DNA from 2 places in the Streptomyces sp. Wb2n-11 genome. Region 1 is predicted to be linked to the other one. Evidence: predicted binding sites of a transcription regulator. Region 1 holds the regulator's gene; the other holds the start of a gene.
What was found. The regulator HrcA, encoded in region 1, represses chaperone genes, less so after heat shock. The targets are predictions, from matches to a motif close to TTNGCACTCNGNNNNNCNGAGTGCNAA.

Region 1 (10,367 bases):
GCACCGACAAGGCCGAGAGTTTTTCGGCGTGGCAGCTCACGCCGTCCTGCGGAAGCCGATCGTCGGGACCGCCCTGCGCAGGGGCCACACGCGGGCCGCCGCGGCCGGCAGCAGTTCGTCCAGGAAGGCGTAGCGGCGCAGTGCCTGGGGGTTCTGCCCGTCGAGCGCCTGCACCCGCTCCCACCAGCCCGCGACCTCCGACCAGCCGGGCGCCGACAGCGACCCGCCGAACTCCTGCACCGACAGGGCGGCGGTCAGCCCGGCGAAGGCCAGGCGGTCGGCGAGCGGCCAGCCCGCGAGCGTACCGGTGACGAATCCGGCGACGAAGACGTCACCGGCTCCGGTCGGATCGAGCGCCTCGACGTCGATGGCGGGGACCTCGGCGGTCTCCCCGGTCGAGCCGTCCACGGCGTACGCGCCCTCCGCGCCCAGCGTGACCACCGCGACCGGCACCTTGTCGGCCAGGGCGCGGGCGGCGGCGCGCGGGCAGCCGGTGCGGGTGTAGCGCATCGCCTCCTCGGCGTTGGGCAGGAACGCCTCGCAGTGCTCCAGGTCGGTGAGGCCCGCCAGGTCCCAGCGGCCCGTCTCGTCCCAGCCCACGTCGGCGAAGATCTTGGCGCCGCGGCGGGCGGCCGAGGCGATCCACTCCTCGGTGCGGCCGGGGGTGAGGGCGGCGACGGCGGCCCGCGCACGGGGCGGGCAGTCGGGGAAGGGGCCGGGTTCGGCGGGCGGCGGGGCCTCGTGGCCGTGGGACACCATGGTCCGCTCGCCCTCGTACGCCATGGAGACGGTGACCGGTGAGTGCCAGCCGGGCACGGTCCGGGACATGTCCAGGTCGATGCCCTCGCCGTCGGCGAGCGCGTCCCAGCAGTACTCCCCGTAGTGGTCGTCGCCGAAGGCGGCGGCCAGCGACGTGTGCAGGCCGAGCCGGGCCAGCGCGGTGGCCATGTTGGCGACGCCGCCGGGGCTGGAGCCCATGCCGCGCGCCCAGGACTCGGTGCCGCGCACGGGAGCGCTGTCGAGGCCGGTGAAGATGATGTCGAGGAAGACCGTGCCGGTGAGGAACACGTCGCAGCGGGGGCCGTCGGGGGCACGGAGTCCGTCCAGCGGATCGAGGTGCGTGGCCCCCTCCTGCTGCCCGGTGTGGTCGGTCGTCGCCGCGTGCTTTCTCACCGTGCTCACCCTGTGCTCCCGTGGTGTGGTGCGGATTCAGGCCAGTGTGCCCGATACGCGCCCACGGGGCCCGCGGTCGTGCGACGGCGCTTCCCCACGGCCGGCGGAGCGGCACGGACGCCGTCCGTTCCCCGTGGCCTCCGGTCCCGCCCGAGGCGGTCCGCCGGGCGCGGTTCGACTTCCCGCCCCCGCTCGGAAAGTATGGGGCCGCTGATCAACTCTCTGCCGGCTGCGGACCGCGCCGTTTGTCCGTATCGCCCGGCTCCTGGAACACCCCGGAGGTATCTCGCCGTGAGCTTTGGCGACCCCAACAACCCCTACGCACAGCAGCCGCCGCAGGGCCAGCCCGCCGGCTACGGCTACCCGCAGCAGGGCCAGCCCGCCGGCGGCTACGGCCACCCGCAGCAGGCCCCGCAGGGCGTACCGCCGCAGGGCATGCCTCCGCAGTACGGGTACCCGCAGCAGTCTCCCTACGGGGCCTACCCGCCGGCCGGCATGCCGGGCATGCCGGGAGCCGGCATGCCTCCGCTGGCCAACTGGGGACAGCGGGTCGGCGCCTACCTGCTCGACATGCTGATCATCGTCGGTCCGATGTACGCGCTGGGCTTCATCGACCTCGCCGGCAGCCAGGACCCGTCCAGCCCGGGTGTCTTCGGCCTCATCGGCATGCTGTACGCCTTCGCAATGGGCATCTTCCAGCTCTACAAGGAGGGCAGGACCGGCCAGACCATCGGCAAGAAGGCCCTCGGGATCAGCCTCCGCCGGGAGAGGGACGGCGTCCCCCTCGGCTTCGGCATGGCCTTCGTCCGCAAGCTGGCCCACTTCCTGGACAGCATCGCGTGCTACCTGGGCTGGCTGTGGCCGCTGTGGGACGACAAGAAGCAGACCTTCGCCGACAAGGTGTGCAGCACCGTCGTCATCCAGGTGGGCAGGGGCTGAGCGCACCGCGCCCGCCGCTCCCGCGCCGTTCCGCGTCCGGAGGGCGTGACCCCCGCCGAGGCGGGGATCACGCCCTCCGGGCCGTCCGGCCCCGCCCCTTACGGGAAGACGTACGCGTCGACCTCGGCGAGGTACGCCGCCCTGCGCTCCTCGTCGTGGTCGAGGAAGGCCGCCAGGAAGGAGTTGCGGGCGATCTCGCGCAACTGCTCCTGGCCGAGACCGAGCGCCTCGTGCACCGCGTGGAAGGTGTCGCCGACGTAGCCCCCGAAGTAGGCGGGGTCGTCGGAGTTCACGGTGACCAGCAGTCCGGCCGCCATCATCTCCTTCAGCGGGTGCTCCTCCAGGATGTCGATGGCCCGCAGCCGTACGTTGGACAGCGGGCACAGCGTCAGCGGCACCCGGTCCCGCACCAGCCGCTCGACGAGCTCCGGGTCCTCCATGGAGCGCAGCCCGTGGTCGACGCGCTCGACACCGAGGACGTCCAGAGCCTCCCAGACGTACGCCGGCGGGCCCTCCTCCCCCGCGTGCGCGACCTTGCGCAACCCCAGCGCGGCGGCCGCCTCGTACACCTCACGGAACTTCGACGGCGGGTTGCCGACCTCCGCCGAGTCCAGGCCGACGGCCGCGATCCGGTGCAGGTACGGCTTGGCGGCGTCCAGGGTCTCCAGCGCCGACTCGGCGGACTGGTCGCGCAGGAAGCACATGATCAGCTGTGTGGAGATCCCGTGCCGTTCCTCGCTCCTGTCCAGGGCGCGGGCCAGGCCCCCGACGACCGTGCCGATCTCCACCCCGCGCGCGGTGTGCGCCTGCGGGTCGAAGAAGATCTCCGCGTGCCGTACGCCCTGTCCTGCCGCCCGCGCCAGGTAGGCGTCGGCGAGCCGGTCGAAGTCGTCCTCGGTGCGCAGGACGGCCATGAGCGCGTAGTACAGGTCGAGGAAGGACTGGAGGTCGTCGAAGAGGTAGGCGCGGCGGAGCTCCTCGGTGGTGGCGTAGGGCAGTTCCACGCCGTTGCGGGCGGCGAGCTCGAAGGCCAGCTCGGGTTCGAGGGTGCCTTCGATGTGGAGGTGGAGTTCGGCCTTGGGGAGGTGCATGGGGGGTCTTCTCGTTCAGGGGTTCACGGGTGGCGCTTGGGCAGGGGGACCCGCAGCAGGTCGGCGGCGACGGTCAGTTCACCGTCGAAACCGGCCGCGCGGGCCTGGCGTTCGAAGACTTCGGGGTCGCTGTAGCGCTGCGAGAAGTGGGTGAGGACGAGGTGGCGCACGCCGGCGTCGCGCGCCGCCCGGGCCGCCTGGCCCACGGTCAGATGGCCGTGTTCGACGGCCATCTGCTCGTCCTCGTCGAGGAAGGTCGACTCGATGACGAGCATGTCGCAGCCCTCGGCGAGGGCGTACACCCCGTCACAGAGCCGGGTGTCCATGACGAACGCGAAACGCTGCCCGCGCCGCACCTCGCTGACCTGGTCGAGCGTGACACCGCCGAGCTCCCCCTCGCGCTGGATGCGACCGACGTCGGGGCCCTTGATGCCGTGCTCGGCGAGCAGCCCGGGCAGCATGCGGCGCCCGTCGGGTTCGGTGAGCCGGTAGCCGTACGACTCCACGGGGTGCGAGAGCCTGCACGCGTCGAGGACGTACGACGGGCCGGTGGACACCGGTCCGTCGGCGGCGACCGGCGCCTCGGTCAGCCGCACCGTCTCGCGGTAGGCCGTGGCGTACCGCAGGCGGTCGAAGAAGCGCTGCCCGCTCGCCGGGTAGTGCGCGGTGACGGGGTGCGGGACGCGGTCGAGGTTGATGCGCTGGATCACCCCGGCGAGACCGAGCGAGTGGTCGCCGTGGAAGTGGGTGACACAGATCCGGTTGATGTCGTGCGCGGCCACGCCGGCCCGCAGCATCTGGCGCTGGGTCCCCTCACCGGGATCGAAGAGGATGCCCTCGCCGTCCCAGCGCAGGAAGTAACCGTTGTGGTTGCGGTGCCGGGTGGGGACCTGGCTGGCGGTGCCGAGGATCACGAGTTCTCGTACGGACACAGGAACTGCCTTACCCGGGAGGCCAGTTGAGGCCGCGTCCGCCGAGGACATGGGCGTGCGCGTGGAAGACGGTCTGGCCCGCGCCCGAGCCGGTGTTGAAGACGACGCGGTAGCCGGTCCGGTCGACCTTCTCGTCCTCGGCGACCCTGCCGGCCTCGGCCAGCACGTCCGCGAGGACCTGCGGCTCGGCGGCGGCCAGCGAGGCGGCGTCCGGGTGGTGCGCCTTGGGGATGACCAGGACGTGCGTCGGGGCCTGGGGGTTGATGTCGCGGAACGCGACGGTCGTGTCCGTCTCACGGACGACCGTCGCGGGCACCTCACCTGTGGCGATCTTGCAGAACAGGCAGTCCGCCTGCGGTTGTCCCGTCATGGTCCCGGCCTCCTCGGATACGGCTGGATCAGCGTGTGCTGATGTGCTGATGTAGTGATCGAGTATGGCCGCATGCTATCCGCCCGCGCCGCGGCCACGGGGCGGGAAATGTCCCGTCAGGACCAGCGGCCGGTGCGCCCCAGCAGCAGCGCGGCGGCCGCCGTGCCGGCCGTCGACGTACGCAGCACACTGCGCCCCAGCCGGTACGGTTCGGCCCCGGCTCCGGCGAAGACCGCCAACTCCTCCGGGGACACGCCCCCTTCGGGCCCCACGACGAGCACGATGGAACCCGCGTCGGGGAGGTCCGCGGTGGCCAGCGTCCCGCTGCCCGCCGACGGGTCCTCGTGCAGTACGGCCGCGAAGTCCGCCGTGGCCACGAGCGCGGCGGCCTGCCGGGTCGTCAGCGCGTCCGCGATCTCGGGGAAGCGCAGCCTGCGCGACTGCTTGCCCGCCTCGCGCGCGGTGGCCCGCCACTTGGCGAGGGACTTGGCGCCCCGGTCGCCGCGCCACTGCGTGATGCAGCGCGACGCCTGCCACGGCACGATCGCGTCGACGCCGGTCTCCGTCATGGTCTCGACGGCCACCTCACCGCGGTCGCCCTTGGGCAGTGCCTGTACGACGGTGATGCGCGGGGACGGCTCCGGCTCCGCCGTCACGTCCGTCACCTCGACGACGAGCCGGTCCTTGCCCTCGGCGGCCACCACCACGGCCACCGCTCCCGTGCCGCGCCCGTCCGTCAGCACGACGTCCTCGCCCGCGTGCAGCCGCCGCACCGAGACGGCGTGCCGCCCCTCGGGACCTTCCAGTACGTACGGCCCCTTCGCCGGTACGGCGTCGACGACGAACACCGGCGCCGTCATGCCGCACCGCCCGCGCCGCGCAGGGCCAGCGCCGCGCGGGCCGCGTCGGTCTCGGCCGCGAGGACGTCGACCAGCCGCCCGGCGGGCATCTCGCGCGCCATCCGGTGCCCCTGCCCCGCCCACAGCGCCATGCCCTGGGGGTCGCCCGCCTTGGCCGCGGCCTTGCGCAGGCCGGAGGTGATGTGGTGCACCTGGGGGTAGGCGGCGGGGGCGTACGGGCCGTGCTCACGCATGAAGCGGTTCACCAGGCCACGGGCAGGGCGTCCCGAGAAGGCCCGGGTGAGTTCCGTGCGGACGAACAGCGGGTTGGTCATGGCCTGCTTGTGCAGGACATTGGCACCGGACTCGGGGCAGACCAGGAACGCCGTGCCGAGCTGCGCCGCGTCCGCGCCCAGCGCGAGGACCGCGGCGATCTGTGCGCCGCGCATCAGGCCGCCCGCCGCGACGATCGGCAGCTGCACGGTCTCGCGCACCTGCGTGATGAGGGAGAGCAGGCCGATGCCCGCGCCGTCGTTCTGGGGGTCGTCGCGGTGCGTCCCCTGGTGGCCGCCGGCCTCGATGCCCTGGACGCACACGGCGTCGGCGCCGCTCCACTGCGCGGCCTGGGCCTCTTCGGGCGTGGTGACGGTCACGACGGTGAGGGTGCCGGCCTTCGCGAAGGAGTCGAGGACGGGGCGGGCGGGGCAGCCGAAGGTGAAGGAGACGACGGGGACGGGATCGTCGAGGAGGATGGCGAGCTTGGCTTCGTAGCCGTCGTCGGTGCAGTTGTCGGATTCGCCGAGGGGGGTTTCGTACCAGTCGGCCTCACCGGCGAGCTGGTGACGGTAGACCTCCACGGAGGCCGGGTCCACGTGGCTCGGCTGCGGCATGAAGAGATTGACGCCGAAGGGCCGGCCGGTCAGGCCCCGCAGCTGCTTGATCTCCTCGTACATGCCGTCCGCGGTCTTGTACCCGGCGGCGAGGAACCCGAGACCGCCGGCGTCACAGACGGCGGCGGCGAGCTGAGGACTGGAGGCGCCGCCCGCCATGGGGGCCTGCACGATCGGATAACGGAAAAGATCGGTCAGTGCGGAGGACATGAACGCATAGTTTCATGCCCTCCGCACTGCGCCGAATCGAGGCTTCCGGCCCTTGGCGGGCGCGCGCCTACCGCCCGTTGAACGCATCCTTCAAGCGCGAGAACAGACCCTGCTGCCCGGGCTGGAACTGGCCCGTCGGGCGCTCCTCGCCGCGCAGCTTCGCGAGCTGGCGCAGCAGGTCCTCCTGCTGCGGGTCCATCTTCGTGGGGGTCAGCACCTCCACGTGCACGATCAGGTCGCCGCGGCCGCCGCCCCGCAGGTGCGTGACACCGCGCCCGTGCAGCGGGATCGACTGGCCGGACTGCGTGCCCGGACGGACGTCGATCTCCTCCGTCCCGTCGAGCGTCTCCAGCGGGCACTTCGTGCCCAGCGCCGCCGCCGTCATCGGGATGGTAACCGTGCAGTGCAGGTCGTCGCCGCGCCGCTGGAACACCGCGTGCGGCAGCTCGTGGATCTCGACGTACAGGTCGCCGGCGGGGCCGCCGCCGGGGCCGACCTCGCCCTCGCCCGCGAGCTGGATCCGCGTGCCGTTGTCGACACCGGCCGGGATCTTGACCGTCAGCGTCCGGCGCGAGCGCACACGCCCGTCACCGGCGCACTCCGGGCACGGGGTCGGTACGACCGTGCCGAAGCCCTGGCACTGCGGGCAGGGGCGCGAGGTCATGACCTGGCCCAGGAAGGACCGGGTGACCTGCGAGACCTCACCGCGGCCGCGGCACATGTCGCAGGTCTGGGCGGAGGTGCCGGGAGCGGCGCCCTCGCCCGAGCACGTCGTACACACGACGGCCGTGTCGACCTGGATGTCCTTGGTCGTGCCGAAGGCCGCCTCGTTGAGGTCGATCTCCAGCCGGATCATCGCGTCCTGGCCGCGCCGCGTGCGCGACCTCGGGCCGCGCTGCGACGCCGTTCCGAAGAACGCGTCCATGATGTCCGAGAAGTTCCCGAAGCCGCCCTGGCCGAAGCCGCCGGCTCCGCCGCCCGCCTGCGAGAGCGGGTCGCCGCCGAGGTCGTAGACCTGCTTCTTCTGCGGGTCCGACAACACCTCGTAGGCGGCGTTGATCTCCTTGAAGCGTTCCTGCGTCTTGGGGTCGGGATTCACGTCCGGGTGGAGCTCGCGCGCCAGCCGCCGGAATGCCTTCTTGATCTCGTCCTGGGATGCGTCGCGGCGTACGCCGAGTACGGCGTAGTAGTCGGTGGCCACTTACGACTCCGCCAGGATCTGTCCGACGTAACGTGCCACTGCGCGTACCGCTCCCATCGTTCCGGGGTAGTCCATGCGGGTCGGTCCGACCACGCCGAGTTTGGCGACTGCTTCGTCGCCCGAACCGTAGCCGACCGCGACGACGGACGTGGAGCTGAGCCCCTCATGGGCGTTCTCGTGCCCGATTCGTACGGTCATGCCCGAGTCCGTTGCCTCACCCAGCAGCTTGAGGAGCACGACCTGCTCCTCCAGCGCCTCCAGCACCGGCCGGATGGTGAGGGGGAAATCATGTCCGAAGCGGGTGAGATTGGCGGTACCGCCGATCATCAGCCGCTCCTCGGTCTCCTCGACCAGAGTCTCCAGGAGGGTGGAAAGAACCGTCGCAACGGTTCCCCGGTCCTCCTTGTCGAAGGATTCGGGGAGGTCCTGCACCAGCTGCGGTACGTCCGCGAATCGGCGTCCCACGACCCGGCTGTTGAGCCGGGCCCGCAGGTCCGCCAGGGACGTCTCGCCGAAGGGCGCGGGGCAGTCGATCATGCGCTGCTCGACCCGTCCGGTGTCCGTGATGAGCACGAGCATCAGGCGGGCGGGGGCCAGCGGGAGGAGTTCCACGTGCCGCACCGTCGAACGGGTCAGCGACGGGTACTGCACCACGGCGACCTGCCGGGTCAGCTGCGCGAGCAGCCGGACCGTACGGGCCACCACGTCGTCGAGGTCGACCGCTCCGTCCATGAAGTTCTGGATGGCGCGGCGCTCGGGCGACGACAGGGGCTTGACGCCCGCGAGCTTGTCGACGAACAGGCGGTAGCCCTTGTCCGTCGGGATGCGCCCGGCACTCGTGTGCGGCTGGGCGATGAAGCCCTCGTCCTCCAGGACGGCCATGTCGTTGCGGACCGTGGCCGGGGAGACGCCGAGCTTGTGCCGCTCGGTGAGCGCCTTGGAGCCGACGGGTTCCTCGGTGCCCACGTAGTCCTGGACGATGGCGCGCAGCACCTCGAGTCTGCGTTCGCTGAGCATCGCGCACACCTCCAGCTGTCGATCGTTGGCGCCTGCCTGGCACTCGCTGCGGGGGAGTGCCAGCAATCCCCCGGGCCAGTGTACGGCGGCGAGGTGCATACCTAGCAAGGGCGGCCGGTCACCTTACCCCGCGACGGCCCTGTTCAGCGGGCGGGGGCCCCGGGGATGGGACTAGCGTCGCGGTATGGACGTCAGTTGGGAAGAGGCAGGCTGGGAACGGCTCGCACCGGGGGTGGGACGGCGGCGCATGCCGGTCTGGGACGCGACGGTGGGCCTGGTGACCGGGGACGACGAGGGCTGCGGCTCCGCGCTGCTGATCGACACGGGAGCGACACTGCGCGAGGGTGCGGAGCTCCGCGCCCAGGCACAGCGGCTTCTGGGCCCCCGCCGGAGAGTGACGCATATCGCTCTCACCCACCCCCACTTCGACCACGTCCTGGGCACGGCCGCGTTCGCGGGAACCGAGGTGTACGGAGCGGTCGGCGTCGACGAACTGCTGCGGCGGGAGCGGGATGCGGTGCGGGACGACGCCGTGCGGCACGGGGTCGACCGGGGCGCGGCGGCGGAGGCGGCGGACGTCCTGGTCGCGCCGCACCACATGGTCTGCGGTGAGTGGACGCTGGACCTGGGCGGCGGCCGCCAGGTGCTGCTGGCGAACGTCGGCCCCGGACACAGCGGTCACGATCTGGCGGTACTGGTGCCGGGCAGTCCCGAGGTCGTCTTCTGCGGCGACCTGGTGGAGGAGTCGGGCACTCCCCAGGCCGGCCCGGACGCCCACCCGTCCCACTGGCCGGCGGCCCTGGACCGGCTGCTGGCGCTGGGCGGCGAGAGGGCGGCGTACGTGCCGGGGCACGGGGCGGTGGTGGACGCGGCGTACGTCCGCGCGCAACGCGACGCGCTGGCGGCCCGTTTCGCCGTGTGACGAAGCGCACCGGACCGGCGCACCGGACTATCGTCGGCCGAATGCGCAGCCGACAGTACGGGCCCGATCTCACCCCGCCGTGGAAGAAGACCGCCCCCGTCCCCGAAGTCCCCGCCGAGGCCGATCTTGTCGTGGAGGAGGTCACCACCGGTTTCTGCGGTGCGGTGATCCGGTGCGAGAAGACGGCGCAAGGGCCGGTCGTGACCCTGGAGGACCGCTTCGGGAAGCACCGGGTGTTCCCGATGCGGCCGCGCGGCTTCCTCCTGGAGGGCCGCGTCGTCACCCTGGTGCGCCCGGCCTCCGCCGCTCCGGTCCGGCCCGCCCGTACGGCGTCGGGTTCGGTGGCCGTGCCGGGGGCGCGGGCGAGGGTGGCGCGGGCCGGGCGGATCTACGTCGAGGGGCGCCACGACGCGGAACTGGTCGAGCGGGTCTGGGGCGACGACCTGCGCATCGAGGGCGTGGTCGTCGAGTACCTGGAGGGCGTCGACGATCTCCCGGCGATCGTCGCGGACTTCGCCCCGGCCCCGGACGCGCGGCTCGGTGTCCTGGTCGACCACCTGGTGCCGGGCTCGAAGGAGTCCCGTATCGCGGCGCAGGTCACGGGCGCGAACGTCCTGGTCGTCGGCCACCCGTACATCGACGTGTGGGAGGCGGTGAAGCCGTCCGCGGTGGGCATCGGGGCCTGGCCGGTGGTCCCGCGGGGCCAGGACTGGAAGACGGGCGTGTGCCGGGCGCTGGGCTGGCCGGAGAACACGGGGGCGGCGTGGCAGCGGATCCTGGCGT
Region 2 (10,367 bases), 1.9 Mb from region 1:
GCCGTATGACGTCAGTGGCTGTGGCCGTGGCCGCCGTGGCCGTGGCCGGCGTCCGCCTCTTCCTCGGCCGGCTTCTCGACGACCAGGGTCTCGGTCGTGAGCAGCAGCGACGCGATGGACGCGGCGTTCTCCAGCGCGGAGCGGGTGACCTTGACCGGGTCGATGACACCGGCCTTGACCAAGTCGCCGTACTCGCCGGTCGCGGCGTTGAAGCCGTGGCCCTTGTCGAGCTCGCTCACCTTGGCGGTGATGACGTAGCCCTCCAGGCCGGCGTTCTCGGCGATCCAGCGCAGCGGCTCGACGACGGCGCGGCGGACGACCGCGACACCCGTGGCCTCGTCGCCGGTCTTGCCCAGGCCGCCCTCCAGCACCTTGGCGGCGTGCACCAGAGCGGAGCCACCACCGGAGACGATGCCCTCCTCGACCGCGGCGCGGGTCGCGGAGATGGCGTCCTCCAGACGGTGCTTCTTCTCCTTCAGCTCCACCTCGGTGGCGGCGCCGACCTTGATCACGCACACGCCGCCGGCCAGCTTCGCGAGGCGCTCCTGGAGCTTCTCGCGGTCCCAGTCGGAGTCGGTGGACTCGATCTCGGCCTTGATCTGGTTGACGCGGCCGACGACCTCGTCGGCGTTGCCGCCGCCGTCGACGATCGTCGTGTCGTCCTTGGTGACGGTCACGCGGCGGGCGGTGCCCAGCACGTCCAGACCGGCCTGGTCGAGCTTGAGGCCGACCTCTTCGGCGATGACGGTCGCACCGGTGAGGGTGGCGATGTCGCCGAGCATGGCCTTGCGGCGGTCACCGAAGCCGGGGGCCTTCACCGCGACGGCGTTGAAGGTGCCGCGGATCTTGTTGACGACCAGGGTCGACAGGGCCTCGCCCTCGACGTCCTCGGCGATGATCAGCAGCGGCTTGGAGGCGCCGGCCTGGATGACCTTCTCCAGCAGCGGCAGCAGGTCCTGGATCGAGCCGATCTTGCCCTGGTGGATCAGGATGTACGGGTCGTCGAGGACGGCCTCCATACGCTCCTGGTCGGTCACCATGTACGGCGAGAGGTAGCCCTTGTCGAAGGCCATGCCTTCGGTGAAGTCGAGCTCCAGGCCGAAGGTGTTGGACTCCTCGACGGTGATGACACCGTCCTTGCCGACCTTGTCCATCGCCTCGGCGATGAGCTCGCCGACCTGCGAGTCCTGGGCGGAGAGCCCGGCCACGGCGGCGATGTCGGACTTGTCGTCGATCGGGCGGGCCGTCGCGAGGAGGTCGTCGGAGACCGCCTTGACCGCGGCGTCGATGCCCTTCTTCAGGGCGGCCGGGGAAGCGCCGGCGGCGACGTTGCGCAGGCCTTCGCGGACCAGCGCCTGGGCCAGCACGGTGGCGGTGGTGGTGCCATCACCCGCGATGTCGTTGGTCTTGGTCGCCACCTCCTTCACGAGCTGGGCGCCCAGGTTCTCGTACGGGTCGTCGAGCTCGACCTCACGCGCGATCGTGACACCGTCGTTGGTGATGGTGGGGGCGCCGAACTTCTTGTCGATGACGACGTTGCGGCCCTTGGGGCCGATCGTCACCTTGACCGTGTCGGCAAGCTTGTTGACGCCGCGCTCGAGGGCGCGACGGGCGTCCTCGTCGAACTTCAGAATCTTCGCCATGGAGCTTCTCTGTCCTCTCAAACGAAATGCGCCCCGGGCCGCCCGGCAATCGCTGGGGGCCAGGGGCGCAGATCAAAAGCAATCTTGGGGCGAGTTACTTCTCGATGATCGCGAGCACGTCGCGAGCCGAGAGGACGAGGTACTCCTCGCCGCTGTACTTCACCTCGGTGCCGCCGTACTTGCTGTACAGCACGACATCGCCGACGGATACGTCGAGCGGCAGGCGCTCGCCGTTCTCGAAGCGGCCCGGGCCCACGGCCAGGACGACGCCCTCCTGGGGCTTCTCCTTGGCGGTGTCCGGAATGACCAGGCCAGAGGCGGTGGTCTGCTCGGCGTCGAGCGGCTGGACCACAATGCGGTCCTCGAGCGGCTTGATGGCAACCTTGGAGCTGGTGGTCGTCACGGTCCGGTCTCCCCCTTCGGAGATCTCACGGGGTTAACTGATGTGGGGTGGCGACCAGGTGGATCCGTCGTCGCGGGTGCCGGACCTGCCCGTCGCTACTATTGGCACTCGCCGGTGGAGAGTGCCAACGCCGAGACTATGACGCGGTTAGCACTCGGTCAAGCGGAGTGCCAATTCAGCGCCGCCGCGCGCGTCCCCGCCCCGGTGCCCGGCCGCGTCGGAGGCAGTCCTCGGAAGCAGCTCCCGGAGGCAGTCCCCGAAGCACTCCTCAGAGGTAGTCCTCCAGCCGCGCCACCGCGAACCCCTGTTCCTGGATGCGGCGCAGCACCCGCACCGTCGTCTCCGTGAGCGCCGGCCCCTTGAGCTCGCCGGGGCCCCGGGGGTTCGCGAGCACGATGTCGCCCGGCCGCAGCCGGCCGCCCCGCGCGTACCGCAGGTCGCCGCCTCGCACCGAAGCCCCCCACAGCACCACCGCGTCGGCCCCGCAGTCGCCCGCCGCCCGCAGCGTCTGGTTGTTGTACGCGCCGTGGGGCGGCCTGAAGAACCTCGGCCCGGTGCCGAAGCGGGCCTCCAGGCGGTCCCGCTGGCCGCAGATCTGGGCGCGCTGTCCGGCGTACGGAAGACCGGGCAGGTAGACGTGGCCGACCCCGTGGTTCTGCACCGTGCCGGGGCCGCCGCCCGCCCGCCTCAGCCGGTCGAAGCGGCCGTGTCCGGGCGAGGTCGCGCTGTCCGTCAGGAACACGCTGACCGGCAGGTCCAGTTCGTCGACCAGCCGCACGAACGCGGAGTCCTCGGCGACGCCGTCGCCGAAGGTGAGGAAGACGACCTTGTCGCGGGTCGGTACGCGGTCCACGACGAAGGGCCGGTCCGGTTTACGGACCGGGGGCGCCGGCGCCGGACGGAGCGGCTCCCGCAGCCCCCACCACGCGTACGCCCCGGGCCGCGGCGCCGGCCCTCCGTGCGGCTGCCCGCCGTGCTGCTGCCCGCCGTGCGCCCGGAGGGCCTCGGCCCCCGCGGCCCCCGTCTCCCGCGCCTCCCGCACCTTCGGAGCGACGCTGCGCACCGCCTTCCCGCCGAGCCGCTCGACCGGTTCCACGGACTGTGCGCATCCGGTGAGCGCGAGCGCACCGGCCGCCAGCAGCCCGGCCGGCAGCCGGTGCGCACGTCTCACAGGTAGTCCTCCAGCCTGGCCACGGCGTACCCCTTGGCGGTGACCGTCTTCATGACCCGCCGGATCATGTCCGGCATGGTTCCCTTCCAGTCCTCCCTGCCGCGGAAGTGCGTGAGGATGATGTCGCCGGGATGCAGGTCCCGGTCCCACTCCCGCCACTCCATCCGGTCGGGGAACGCCTCGGCGGCCCACAGCGGCACGGCCTTCACGCCGCAGGCGCGGGCGGCGCGCAGGGTGTCGGCGTTGTAGTTGCCGTACGGCGGCCTGAAGAGCCGGGGCCGCTTGCCGAACCGCTTCTCGATGACGGCCTGCATGCCGCAGATCTCGCGCTTCTGCCGGGCGTAGGTGAGGCCGGGCATGTAGGGGTGGTTGAGGGTGTGGTTGTGCAGGGCGACGCCGCGCGCCTGCATGCGCTCGAAGTAGCCGTAATTCTCGCGCACCAGGTAGTCGCTGAGGAAAGCGCTGTAGGGGATGCCCAGCTCGGTCATCATCCGCAGCAGTTCCGGGTCCTTCTCCGCGCCGTCGTCCATCGTCAGGAAGACGACCCGCTCGTCGACCGGGACGGTGGTGAACACGGGCGGCAGCCCGCGCCCGGCTTCGAACCCCTTGCGCGTGGTGATCCTCGGCTTCACGGCGGGTGGCGGGGGCGCGACGAGCGGGGTCTGCGCGAGCCCCCACTTCTTGGCGGCTGCGACACGCATGGTCTGGGCGTGCCGCAGCCGCTCGGCGTACACGGCGAGGGAGCCCGCGGGGCCCGCGCGGTGCGCCTGCTGCTGGCCGGGGGCCGGCGCGGCGGGCTCGGTGGGCTCGGTGGAGGGCGTGGCGCAGCCGGCGGCGACGAGGGAGGCGGCCAGCAGCACACCGAGCCCCGCCGCGTACCCCTTTCCGGCCCTCTTTACCTTTTGTCGCACTAGTCGCATGGCGCCGCATACTGCCAGCGCGCGTCCCCCGATCCCGGCCGACACCCGCGCGAAGAGCCCGCCGTCCCCCGGGCGGCCGACGCCCCGCGCGCCGGGGGCGTTCAGCCGTACATCGCGGCCACCCCCAGCGCGGCGAGCGTGAACCCGTCGCGCACCTCCCCGCACCGGACCCCGTCGGCCAGTTCCTCCCGCGACCACCAGCGGGCGGCCGCCACCTCGCCGTCACCACTACCACCGCCGTCCAGTACGGCGTCGGCGGGGACGGTCACCTCCACCACCGCCACTTCGCTCTCCAGCAGGCCGGAGTCGACGTCCACCGAGGCCAGCACCCTGGCCGCGCCGCCCCGCAGACCGGTCTCCTCCGCGAGCTCGCGCAGCGCGTCGGCGGCCGGCTCGGTCTCCCCGAAGCCCCGGGGCAGCTCCCACATCCACCGTCCGACGGCGGGCCGCCACTGGCGGACCATCAGGGTGCAGCCGTCGCGCCGGGCCAGCACCACCACCCCGGTACGGCCCGCGCCGACCCGCACCCGGTGCAGTTCCATCGTCCGTCCGGCGGGCAGCCGGTACGTGTCGAGGAAGACCTCGCACCACCGGCCGTCCGGGTCGCCGTACACCCTGCGCGAGCCGGCGCGCTCCGGCTCACTGTCCACCGTCACCGTCCCTGGCCACCGTCACCGTCCGTCCGGCTCCGCCGTCACCGTCGTCGGCAACTCCACCACATCGCACCGCCCCCGGTACGCGTCGAGCGAGCGCCTCCCCACCGCTCTCCCCCCGGCCAGCACCACCGCCACCACCACGGGAACCATGGTCCCCGCCATGCCCGAGACGGCGTCGCCCAGCAGCCCCTCGCCCGCCACCAGGCTCGCCGCCGCGCCCAGACCGCCCGCCGCGGTCAGCTCCCCGGTCCGGCCGCCCACGGTCCGTACAGCCTGCTGGATCCGCGTCACCGGAACACCGCCTGCGGCCGGGCCACCGCTTCCCGGGTCTTTCGTACGGCCGCCGAGCAGATCTCCTGTCTCCTGCAACGCGGCCGGATCACGCGTCTCCCACCAGCGGCCGAGCGCGTCGGCCGCGTCGTCGGCGAACCGCTGCCAGTCCTCCCCGGGCATCAGGCCCAGCCGCCGCTCGAAGCCCGTCGGAAACGTCACCAGCGGCATCTCCCCGGTGAGCGCCGCCGCTTCCCGCCTGCGCACCCCGCGCCGGGCGCGGCCAGCGCCAGCATGCAGCGCTCGCCCGCCGCGATGGCCCGGTAGTAGGTCTCGTCGAAGGACTCCCGCAGCAGTTCGGCGTCGTCGTGTTCGGCCCGGTCCGCGGCCCTGGACAACGGTTCGATCCGGTCGTACAGCAGGCTGCGGTTGGGCATCCCGCCCACGTCGAGCGCCCCGCCGGTCCACGCCTCCAGCACCCCCCGGCCCGCATCGCTGCGCAGTTCCCGGGGCGCGGGCGGCGGCTGCACGGCGTACGCGGTGGCGTAGTCCGCCGGGGCCAGGTCACGCACCTCCAGCAGCCCGCGCCCGGCGGCTTCCAGCCAGTCGCGCCAGCGGGCGACGAGGCGCAGCCGCAGCGCGGGGTCCAGCTCGCCGGTCGCGCGCAGCAGCCGGTCCACGGCGTCCACCGGCCCGTCGGCGCCGGGAACCGCGACGCCGCCGCCCGCCTCCGCCAGCCGGTGCTGGAGCCGGCGGCACCGCTCGCCGCTCAGCGGGAGCGAGGACAGCAGGAAGCCGCGCGAGAGCATGGCGAGCAGCTGGGCGCCCAGGTCCGCGTCCCGGGAATTGACCCGCACGGGCAGCATCGCGCCGCCGCCGACCGCCCGTAACGCCAGCTCGTCCAGGAGCTCGGCCGGGCGCAGCACCGCGAACGCGGCGCCGTCCAGCAGCTGGGTGTAGGTCAGGAAGACCACGCCGCCCTGGATCACCTCCCAGCGCAGCCGCCCCAGCAACTCCACCCGGCTCTCCGCCGTGGCCCGCTCCTGCGGCACCCCGTCCGTGCCGTACGCACCGAGCAGCGCGCGCTGGCGCACGCTGTCCCACCCCGAGCTGAGTACCGCGTCCACGGATCCCCCGATCTCCGCCTGCCCCACGACACCTCGACAGTACGTCCCGCCACCGACAGGGAGAATGGTGTGCGTGGATCCCGACTCCTTCTCCGCCCTGCTCACCGACGAGGGCCAGTTCCTGCTCACCGCGCTCCGCGACCACGACCCCGCGCAGGAGCTGGCCACCGCCACCCGGCTGCGCCGCGACCACCCCGCCGCGCTGGTCTCGGCGGCGCTGGGGCAGGCGCGGCTGCGGCAGCGGGCCGTGGCGAAGTTCGGCGCCGAGGACGCGTACCGGATGTTCTTCACCCCCAACGGCGTCGAGCAGGCCACCCGCGCGGCGGTGGCGGCGTACCGCGCCGGCCGCTTCGCCGCGCTCGGCGTACGGAGCGTGGCCGATCTGTGCTGCGGCATCGGCGGCGACGCGATCGCGCTGGCCCGCGCCGGGATCCGCGTCCTGGCCGTCGACAGCGACCCGCTGACGGCCGAGGTGGCCCGCGCGAACGCCGAGGCGCTCGGCCTCTCCGGCACCGTCGAGGTCCGCTGCGCCGACGTCACGGACATCGACACGTCCCCGTACGACGCGGTCTTCGTCGACCCGGCCCGGCGCGGCGGCCGCGGCCGGATCTTCGACCCGGAGGCGTACTCTCCGCCCCTGTCCTGGGCGATCGAGGCGGCCCGTACGTCCGCGCACGCCGCACTCAAGATCGCGCCGGGCATCCCGCACGAGGCGGTCCCGGACGACGCCGAGGCGGAATGGGTCTCGGACGGCGGCGACGTGAAGGAGGCGGTGCTCTGGTTCGGCACCGCGCCCGGCACCGTCCGCGCCACGCTGCTCCCCGGCCCGCGCACCCTGGCCGGCACCGGACTGCCGGACCCGGAGCCCGGCGAGGTCGGCCGCTACCTCTACGAGCCGGACGGCGCCGTCGTCCGCTCGCACCTGGTGGCGGAGGTCGCGGAGCAGGTCGGCGGGCGTCTGATCGACGAGACGATCGCGTACATCACGGCGGACGAGCTCCGCCCCACGCCGTACGCCACCGCCTACGAGATCACCGACCGGATCCCCTTCGGCCTGAAGAAGCTGAAGGCGCTGCTGCGGGAGCGGGGGGTCGGCGTACTGACCGTGAAGAAGCGCGGCTCGGCGGTCGAACCGGAGGAACTGCGCCGCAGGATGAAGCTGTCGGGGCCGAACTCCGCCACGGTCTTCCTCACGCGCGTCGCGGGCGCCCCGACCGTGCTGATCGGCCACCCGGCGCCGTAGCCGGGCGCCGGGCCCCCGGGCGGGCCGCTCCGCGCCGCGGCGGCCGTTCAGCTCTTCACGCCACCCGCCGCGCCCACCCGCACCGCCCACCGGTAGTGCCCCACCGCCTTCGCCGCGCCGATCAGTCCGGCCGCCCACAGGATGACCCCGAGCCCGAAGAAGAAGACCGCGTCCGTGTACGTCTCGGTGCCCGGCCGCGCCGTCACCGCGAACCCGAACGACGACCACAGGCCGAGCCCGCACACCACCAGCGACGAAAGCAGCCACGCGGGGCTGAGCCCGGGAACGCGCCACCGCGTGGCCGGGAAGCCGTGCTCACGTCCCACCGCGGCCCAGCCCAGCAGCAGCTGACGGATCGTACGGTCGCGGCGCGCGCCCATGCCGAGGAAGACCCAGCACACCACGGCGCCCCCGAGCCCGACCGCGCCGAAAGCCGCGGCGAAGAAGACGGTCAGCGGGTCGCCCGGCCCCCCGAACGCGTTGAGGGCCGCCCCGACCGTCCCCCATCCGAGCGCGGCGCCGCCCACCAGCAGCCAGAACCGCACCAGCCGTCCGGGGCCGAGACCGCGTGCGGTCAGCTCGTCCATGGCCCGCGCCCGGTCGGCGCGCATCGCCCCGGGACCGGGCCAGACCCGCAGGTGCTCGGACGGCGGGGGCGGAGGAAGCGGCGTACGGCGAGACATGCGCACGACACTACCCAGTGGCCGGCGGGCCGGATCAGGCCCCTTCGACCGACTCGAAGCGCCAGCGGTGGACCGCCCGCGTGATCAACTCACCCTCGGGCTCCGGCAGTTCGGGAAGCTCCGCGTCGTACGCCGCCTCCCACCACGTCATGACGAGCACGCGGTCCTGCGGCGCCCGCAGGACCTCCCTGCGCACCGGCTCGCCCGCCAGGGCCCGGACCTGCGTCCGGGCCCACTCCAGCAGCTCCCCGCCCCGGCCCTCGACGGCACGGGCCTCCCACATCAGCGCGACGGTCATGAGTAGAGGTTGTCCTTGCTGATCTCGTGCACGTGGTCGTGGTCATGAGCGGCACCCGGTACGTGCGGTTCGGTGACCGGCAGCGAGGAGTCCGCCGACAGGTCCCAGTCCGACGCCGCCCGGCCCCGCGCCACCATCTCCGCGCCGAGCGCCGCGACCATCGCCCCGTTGTCCGTGCACAGCCCCGGCCGCGGCACGCGCAGCCGGATGCCGGCCCGCTCGCACCGCTCGGCCGCCAGCGCCCGCAGCCGCGAGTTGGCGGCCACGCCGCCGCCGATCATCAGGTGGTCGACGCCCTCGTCCTTGCAGGCCCGGACCGCCTTGCGGGTCAGTACGTCGACGACCGCCTCCTGGAAGGACGCCGCCACGTCCCGCACCGGCACGTCCTCGCCCGCGCTGCGCTTGGCCTCGATCCAGCGGGCGACGGACGTCTTGAGCCCCGAGAAGGAGAAGTCGTACGGCGCGTCGCGCGGCCCGGTCAGCCCGCGCGGGAAGGCGATCGCCTTCGGGTCGCCCTCCTTCGCGAGGCGGTCGATGACGGGACCGCCGGGGAAGCCCAGGTCCAGCACGCGCGCGATCTTGTCGAAGGCCTCGCCCGCCGCGTCGTCGATGGTCGCGCCCATCGGCCGTACGTCGCTCGTGATGTCGGGGGCCAGCAGCAGCGACGAGTGGCCGCCGCTCACCAGCAGCGCCATCGTGGGCTCGGGCAGCGGCCCGTGCTCCAGCTGGTCGACGCAGATGTGCGAGGCCAGGTGGTTCACGCCGTACAGCGGCTTGCCCAGCGCGTACGCGTAGGCCTTCGCCGCGGACACCCCCACCAGCAGCGCGCCCGCCAGCCCGGGTCCGGCCGTCACCGCGATGCCGTCCAGGTCGGAGGCGGCGACCCCGGCCTCCTTCAGCGCGCGCCCGATCGTCGGAACCATCGCCTCCAGGTGCGCGCGTGAGGCGACCTCGGGCACCACGCCGCCGAAGCGGGCGTGTTCGTCGACGCTCGACGCGATGGCGTCGGCGAGCAGGGTCGTACCGCGCACGATCCCGACGCCGGTCTCGTCGCAGGAGGTCTCGATGCCGAGGACGAGCGGTTCGTCAGCCATGGTGAATCTCGGTTTCTCGTACGGAATTCGCAGGGTTTGCCGGGTCGGTCGTCGTCGTCAGCCGCATCACGAGCGCGTCGACGTTGCCGGGCTGGTAGTAGCCGCGCCGGAAGCCGATCGGCTCGAAGCCGAAGCGCTCGTACAGCTTCTGCGCGCGCGTGTTGTCGACGCGCACTTCGAGGAGCACCTCGGCGCACTCGAAGGCGCTCGCGTACCCCAGCAGGTCGGTGAGCAGCCGGGACCCGAGCCCGGTGCCCCACTGGTCCTTCGAGACGGCGATGGTCTGTACGTCGCCGAGTCCCCCGGCGGCGGCGAGCCCGGCGTACCCGACGATCCGGCCCGCCTCCTCGGCCACCACGTAGCGGCGGGTGGCCCGCGGCCCGCGCGCGTGGGCGAGCTCGGACCAGAACATCCCCGGCGACCAGGCGTCCTCGGGGAACAGCCCGCGCTCCAGACCGAGCACCGGCTCGATGTCCCACCAGCGCATTTCCCTCAGGCCCGCGGTCACTTCGGCGTGACCACCTTGTAGTTCTTCGGGACCTGCGCGTCGGGCCGGCGCAGGTACAGCGGCAGCGGCGCCAGGAACGCCTCCGCCTCCCCCGCCGCGAGCTTCTCGGCGGCCAGCGACGCCAGCGCGCCCGCCGACTGGTGTTCGGGGCCGCGCGCGTCCGGGAAGGCCCCGGGGTAGAGCAGCGCGCCCGAGCCGACCACCGGCAGGTCCGCGAGTTCCTCGGCGATGTCGGCGGGGCGGTCGACGGCGGGCTCGGAGACCCGCGTACGGGCATCGGCGTACCGCGCCCAGTAGACCTCCTTGCGGCGCGCGTCGGTGGCCACCGCGAAGGGGCCGGTGAGCCCGGAG

Region 2: groES (co-chaperone GroES) is a predicted target of HrcA. The motif match lies at 2,194-2,220, and genes of this name have one in related genera.

What each region holds. Positions count from the first base shown of each region.
Region 1 covers NZ_CVPB01000001.1:4,741,630-4,751,996, reverse strand. The annotation lists gene BN1555_RS21525 (carbohydrate kinase family protein) at 37-1,173, opposite strand; gene BN1555_RS21520 (RDD family protein) at 1,465-2,112, shown strand; gene BN1555_RS21515 (adenosine deaminase) at 2,211-3,203, opposite strand; gene BN1555_RS21510 (ribonuclease Z) at 3,227-4,135, opposite strand; gene BN1555_RS21505 (histidine triad nucleotide-binding protein) at 4,146-4,505, opposite strand; gene BN1555_RS21500 (16S rRNA (uracil(1498)-N(3))-methyltransferase) at 4,622-5,365, opposite strand; gene BN1555_RS21495 (nitronate monooxygenase) at 5,362-6,444, opposite strand; gene dnaJ (molecular chaperone DnaJ) at 6,512-7,645, opposite strand; gene hrcA (heat-inducible transcriptional repressor HrcA) at 7,646-8,662, opposite strand; gene BN1555_RS21480 (MBL fold metallo-hydrolase) at 8,847-9,584, shown strand; gene BN1555_RS21475 (DUF3097 domain-containing protein) at 9,626-10,367, shown strand, end outside.
Region 2 covers NZ_CVPB01000001.1:2,874,048-2,884,414, forward strand. The annotation lists gene groL (chaperonin GroEL) at 12-1,643, opposite strand; gene groES (co-chaperone GroES) at 1,738-2,046, opposite strand; gene BN1555_RS12765 (polysaccharide deacetylase family protein) at 2,315-3,217, opposite strand; gene BN1555_RS12770 (polysaccharide deacetylase family protein) at 3,214-4,137, opposite strand; gene BN1555_RS12775 (NUDIX hydrolase) at 4,239-4,787, opposite strand; gene BN1555_RS12780 (hypothetical protein) at 4,809-5,285, opposite strand; gene BN1555_RS12785 (hypothetical protein) at 5,282-6,217, opposite strand; gene BN1555_RS12790 (THUMP-like domain-containing protein) at 6,264-7,433, shown strand; gene BN1555_RS12795 (hypothetical protein) at 7,481-8,116, opposite strand; gene BN1555_RS12800 (hypothetical protein) at 8,151-8,414, opposite strand; gene tsaD (tRNA (adenosine(37)-N6)-threonylcarbamoyltransferase complex transferase subunit TsaD) at 8,411-9,508, opposite strand; gene rimI (ribosomal protein S18-alanine N-acetyltransferase) at 9,501-9,995, opposite strand; gene tsaB (tRNA (adenosine(37)-N6)-threonylcarbamoyltransferase complex dimerization subunit type 1 TsaB) at 10,013-10,367, opposite strand, start outside.